Regions from separate parts of the Cohnella suwonensis genome, predicted to be linked through region 2. Evidence: predicted binding sites of a transcription regulator. Region 2 holds the regulator's gene; the other holds the start of a gene.
What was found. The regulator LexA, encoded in region 2, represses DNA repair genes until DNA is damaged. The targets are predictions, from matches to a motif close to CGAACATATGTTCG.
Positions count from the first base shown of each region.

Region 1: a site for LexA is predicted at 1,801-1,814, ahead of recA (recombinase RecA). Genes of this name have one in related genera too.

Region 1 is NZ_JBHSMH010000113.1:203,280-206,402, reverse strand. It holds gene ACFPPD_RS25730 (regulatory protein RecX) at 1-529, opposite strand, end outside; gene recA (recombinase RecA) at 672-1,733, opposite strand; gene ACFPPD_RS25720 (competence/damage-inducible protein A) at 2,072-3,123, opposite strand, start outside.
Region 2 is NZ_JBHSMH010000005.1:141,854-144,976, forward strand. It holds gene ACFPPD_RS02805 (hypothetical protein) at 1-340, opposite strand, end outside; gene ACFPPD_RS02810 (DUF896 domain-containing protein) at 363-554, opposite strand; gene ACFPPD_RS02815 (LysM peptidoglycan-binding domain-containing protein) at 735-1,130, opposite strand; gene lexA (transcriptional repressor LexA) at 1,301-1,924, shown strand; gene glnA (type I glutamate--ammonia ligase) at 2,249-3,123, opposite strand, start outside.

The DNA.
Region 1 (3,123 bases), on a different contig from region 2:
GATACGCTTCTTCCTTTCGTTCTTCCCGCTTCAGCTCCCCGTACTCTTCCGCCGACAATCTACGTCCCTTCAACAGTCGCCAACCGATTAACGTATCCTCGTGAACGGTCACGACCGTCTCGACGCGCTTCTCCCCGGATTCCGCCGATTCTGTCGTATCCGACTCCATATCGTCCAGCGCCGCTGCCGCCTTTGCCCCTGCGATGAGCGCATCAACCTCGCTGTTCCAGTCGTTCTCAACCTTCTCCGCTTGCACAGCATGGATGGATGTTAATCCGCTTGCCGCGTCATCGTCGTCATCGGCATCGCCATTGTCTTCATAGGCGAGCTCTTCCACCGTGGCGAGCAAAGTAATCCTATACATGCCGGCTTTCCGCGGATGCGGCTCCATGCCGACGACTTCCGCGCTTATTACGGGCGCTTCTAGTTCAGTCTGTTTGTTCGACTCCGCTTGCGTACGGCGTCCTCCAGGCTTCTTCCCTTTGCTGTCGACGGCGCCTCTCCCGGCCCCCGTCCGTCTCCCGAACATCGTCATGAGCTCCTTTCCTAGAAAACAGAAAGAGCGGCATACTATGCCGCTGCTTTCCAACTGAAATGTTCAATTCGTTCTCGTCCGATGCGCGAGCGTCCAATCGATGAATGATCGGTTCGACTCGGCATGCGATTCGAACTTATGCTTCGTCTTCGCCGAACTCCTCGTCGTCCTCTTCGTCGCTGGAGAACGTCGCCGATCCCGCGTTAGCAAGCGAGGAAGCGAGCAATGCTTCGCGAATCTGCTTCTCGATTTTGTTGCTCAGATCCGGGTTATCCTTCAAGAACTGCTTCGCGTTCTCGCGGCCTTGACCAAGGCGCTCGCTGTTGTACGAGAACCAAGCTCCGCTCTTCTGGATAATATCCTGTTCGGTACCGATATCGACGATGCTACCGACCTTCGAGATGCCTTCGCCGTACATGATGTCCACTTCCGCTTGCTTAAACGGAGGCGCGACTTTGTTCTTGACGACTTTGATCTTCGTCCGGTTCCCGACGACGTCGTTGCCTTGCTTGATCGCTTCCACGCGGCGAACGTCCAAACGTACGCTGGCGTAGAACTTCAACGCGCGTCCGCCGGGAGTCGTCTCCGGATTGCCGAACATGACGCCGATCTTCTCGCGCAATTGGTTAATGAAGATCGCGAGGCACTTGGACTTGCTGATCGCCCCGGACAGCTTGCGCATCGCTTGAGACATCAAGCGCGCTTGCAGGCCGACGAACGAATCGCCCATGTCGCCTTCGATCTCCGCTTTAGGGACGAGCGCCGCGACCGAGTCGACGACGATGATGTCGACCGCGCCGCTGCGCACGAGCGCTTCTGCGATCTCGAGCGCTTGTTCGCCCGTGTCAGGCTGCGAGAGCAACAGCTCGTCGATGTTCACGCCGAGGTTCTTCGCGTACACCGGATCCAGCGCGTGCTCGGCGTCGATGAACGCTGCCGTACCGCCATTGCGCTGCACTTCCGCGATCGCGTGAAGGGAAACCGTCGTCTTACCGGAAGATTCCGGTCCGTACACTTCGATAATCCGTCCGCGAGGATAACCGCCTATGCCAAGAGCAATGTCGAGCGCCAAGACGCCGCTGGAGACGGTCTCGACCATACGCTGCGCGCTCTCTCCTAATTTCATTACAGAACCTTTACCGAATTGCTTCTCGATCTGGCGCAAGGCCATGTCTAATGCGGCGCGACGATCCGACAACACACCCACATCCTTTTCTTTGATAGGTTCATCATACCGTGTTTCTATCCGTTTGCCAAGCATTTTGAGAACATTTGTTCGATTATTTTGCGAAAAAAGAACCGCAGCAAAGTAATCTTCGCTACGGTTCTTCCGCAACTTTCTAGTCCACTTTATCATAACAGGCGAAAATTGACAAGTATCGACATTTTATCGTCACATTTTCGCGAAACCGCGGATCGGATGGCGATTGGGGACCTATGCGGCTGGGAGGTTCATGGCGGCCAGCGACCTCGCTCAACCAACCTCAACCACGCCTCCACCGCGCGGCAACCTGCACGCGCTCCCGGTGCCTCCGCTCAAGCGCGCCCCGTCAGCGACTGCCAGAGCATGTACAGCGCCCGCTTCGCCGCGCGGATGCGGATGCCCTCGCGGTCGCCGGACATCTGCAGCTTCTCGACCCGCGTCCCTCGGCCCCGTTCGGCCAAGCCGACGTAGACGAGGCCGACCGGCTTCTCCTCCGACGCCCCGGGACCGGCGTTGCCGGTGACGGACAGCGCGAAGTCCGCGTCCGCCGCTACGCGCATGCCCTCGGCCATCGCCGCGGCCGTCTCCGCGCTGATCGCGCCGGGGGCACCCGGCCCTTCGAGCAGCGCCATCGGAACGCCGAGCTGCTTATGCTTCACGCCGTTGCTGTACGAGACGACGCCGCCGACGTAGACGACCGCGCTTCCGGGCACCGTCGTGACGAGCTGCGACACGAGCCCGCCCGTGCAGCTTTCCGCGAGCGCCAGCGTCCTCTGAATCTCCGTCAGCTTGCGGACGATCGTCGCCTCGATCGGAACGTCTTCCTCCGCGAACAAGTACGCGGACGTCCGCTCCCGGATGAGCGACAGCGTCCGCTCGAGCTTGCTGCCCGCTTCCGCGGCGTCGCCGGCTTTCGTCGACACGCGGATCGCCACTTCCCCCTCTTTCGCGTAAGGGGCGATCGTCGGATCGCTTTGCTCCCGAATGAGATCGATCAGCAAGTCTTCCAAAGCCGATTCCCCGATCCCCGCGAACTTCAGCAGCACCGAGTGCAACGCCCGCGACGGCCCGAGCTGTTCCCTCAGCCAAGTCGAACCGTCGTTGTCGAACATCGGCTTCATCTCGCGCGGCGGGCCCGGCAACAGCAGATAGCAAGTGCCGTCGACCGCAATGGCGTTGCCGACCGCGAGCCCCGTATCGTTGCGAAGCGGCGTCGCTCCTTCGATCAGCAGCGCCTGGCGGCGGTTGCTTTCGATGAACGCGCCTCCCCGCCCGGCGAACATCGCCTCGATCTTCGCCATCGACGGCGCATGCAACGCGACGCCGAGTCCCAAACGCTCCGCGAGCGCGTCCCGCGTCAGATCGTCCAACGTCGGGCCTAGCC
Region 2 (3,123 bases):
GAAGCGTCTTATAACCCGTGAATTTGCGCGTTTCGAGCGTATCGCGCGTCACGGACAAATAAGGCCGACGCAAGTAGTAGAATACGGCGAGAACGACGTAACAGCCGACAGTCAACCAGAACATCGTCGGATCTTGCATGAAGTCCTTCGACCAAGGCTGCGCGAGCGTCACGTACAGTACGATCAGCATGAGCAACATCACGGGAACGACATAGTTGCGCCCCTTGAATCGGTCGACTTGCGGTCCGCTCGAAGTAATACCCTTCTTGCCATCCTTCTTGCGGCGTTTGTTGATTTCTTTCGAATTTTTCGAGACCATGCGTTCCCACGAGCGGGACATAAGCTTCCTCCTTAGTGACCTTTCAATGCTTGATCGTCGAATCGTCGTCGACGACTTCGATACGATCCAGCTCCTGACGGAAATTTTGCTTGAAGATCGCAATGTATTGGCGACGGAGACTGTCGCGTTCGGCCATTTCGCTTTCATTTAAGCCTTCCTTTTTATTTTTACGGGATAGCTCATTGATTCGCGTGATCAGACGATCCATATCCATCGTATACTCGCTCCCTTCTTTTTATCTTCTCTACTTTGCCATTTCGCCGGAGCGATTGTCAAGAAAAGCGACCCGGTCGGACGACAAAGAACGGGAAATTCAAAAAAGACCGGCACACGCCGATCTTGTCAATATTCACAATATAAAGGAAATCGAATCGAATGGCTTGCGACGCCGGGTTCAGGGCAATATGCTCTCCGGCAGGATCAACTGCTGACCGACGTCGACTTGCGAAGACGTCAGCGCGTTGCGCTTCTGGATCTCGTGAACCGCTTTGCGCGTATCCATGCCATCTTTCTTATTGGCGTTCGCGATTCCCCATAGCGAGTCTCCGCTGTCGATGGAAACGACGACCTCGTGAGCTTGGACGGGAACGGACTCTCCGGAAGAAGCAAATACGCGTACGAGCGTAAAGCCGCTGAACAGCAGCAAGAAGGCGATCAGGAAAAAGAAGCCTCTGGCAATTCGCCAATTGAACGAAGAAGCTTTGCGTCTTGACGAAGACGTATAAACATAAGTAGAAGATTTATGATGAGATGAAGTTGCAGGAGCAGTCGATACCCAAGTATGTACCATTTCATTGTCCCCCAAACATTTGTTCTCGTTTGATCTGAAGTAATCGTAACACGAACATACGTGCCTGTCAACAAAATTTGGAACGTTTGTTCTGAAGAACGAATGTTTGTGCGAACTCCGGTTCTGTGCTATAATTTGTCATCATGAGCTCATACATAGGAGGGCTAGGCGTGTCCAAGATGTCCAATCGCCAGAATTCCATACTCGAATTCATTAAGAACGAAGTTCGCGACAAAGGTTATCCCCCTTCCGTCCGGGAGATCGGGGAAGCGGTAGGCCTCGCGTCCAGCTCCACCGTCCATGGCCATCTCGACCGCCTGGAGAAGAAAGGCCTCATCCGCCGAGACCCTACGAAGCCTCGCGCGATCGAGATTCTCGGAGACGAGGACGATGCGATCTACAAGATCTCCGCGTCCATCCGTCCGATCCCGCTCGTCGGCAAAGTCACGGCAGGCGTCCCCATTACCGCCCAGGAGAACATCGAGGAATATTATCCTCTTCCCGTCAGCATGGTCGGCGATCAGCCCGTCTTCATGTTGTCGGTCGTCGGCGAGAGCATGATCGAAGCCGGCATCCACGACGGCGACTACGTGATCGTCAGGCAGCAGCCGACGGCCACGAACGGCGATATCGTAGTGGCGATGACGGATGAGAACGAAGCGACCGTCAAGACGTTCTACAAGGAGCGCGACCACATTCGCCTCCAACCGGAGAACGCCAGCATGGAGCCGATCCGGCTTCCGAACGTCAGCATTCTTGGCAAGGTTATCGGCTTAATCCGTTCCGTTATGTAAAACAACGAACCCCGCCCCTTTCGCTTCGGCGAAGGGGGCGGGGTTTGCGTTATGAGGCGCGGAATTAAACGAATAGAGAACATGCGTTCCGACAACAGCACCTCACATCGTGGCACCAATGATATATGAACATACGTACCATTAGCAGTAGCGCCCGCAGTCAATAATGTGATCTTCGACCATCCACGGTACGTTTGCGGTGGTTGAGCACAATTATTGTGCGCAAGGCGTGCAGTTGAGGCTCGTTTGCGGTGGTTGAACCCATCGACAGCAAAAAGCCCCTTGTTCGCATCAATGCGAACAAGGGGCTAATATCGAAAAACGTCAATACATCGTCAAGTACTGGTCGCGTTCCCATTGGTGAACCTGCGTGCGGTACATATCCCACTCGATTTCCTTCAGCTCGTAGAAGTGGCTGAGCGCATGATCGCCGAGCGCTTCGCAGATGACGTCGTCGCGGAGCAGTTCCGCGAGCGCTTCTTTGAGGTTGATCGGCAAGCTCGGGATGCCCGCATCCATCCGTTCTTCTTCGCTCATCACGTAGATGTTGCGGTCGACGGGAGCCGGAATCGACATTTTGTTCGCGATGCCGTCGAGGCCCGCTTTCAGCATAACCGCAAGCGCCAAGTACGGGTTCGCCGCAGGATCCGGATTACGCACTTCGATGCGCGTGCTCAATCCGCGGGAAGCCGGGATGCGGATCATCGGACTGCGGTTGCTCGCCGACCAAGCAACGTAACAAGGAGCTTCGTAGCCCGGCACGAGACGTTTGTACGAGTTGACGGTCGGGTTCGTGATCGCCGCGATGCCGCGCGCGTGGCGCAGGACGCCTGCCATGTATTGACGGGCGACGGCGCTCAGGCCGAGCTTATCGTTCGCGTCGTAGAACGCGTTCTCGTTGCCGCGGAACAGCGACTGATGCGCGTGCATCCCGGAACCGTTCATGCCGAACAACGGTTTAGGCATGAACGTCGCGTGCAAGCCGTGCTGGCGGGCGATCGTCTTGACGACGAGCTTGAACGTCTGAATCTGGTCGGCCGCCTTGATGGCCGGCGCGTATTTGAAGTCGATCTCGTGTTGACCCGGAGCGACTTCGTGGTGGGACGCTTCGACCTCGAAGCCCATCTCTTCGAGCATGAGTACGATATCGCGGCGGCAGTTCTCGCCGAGGTCCGTCGGAGCCAAGTCGAAATAACCGC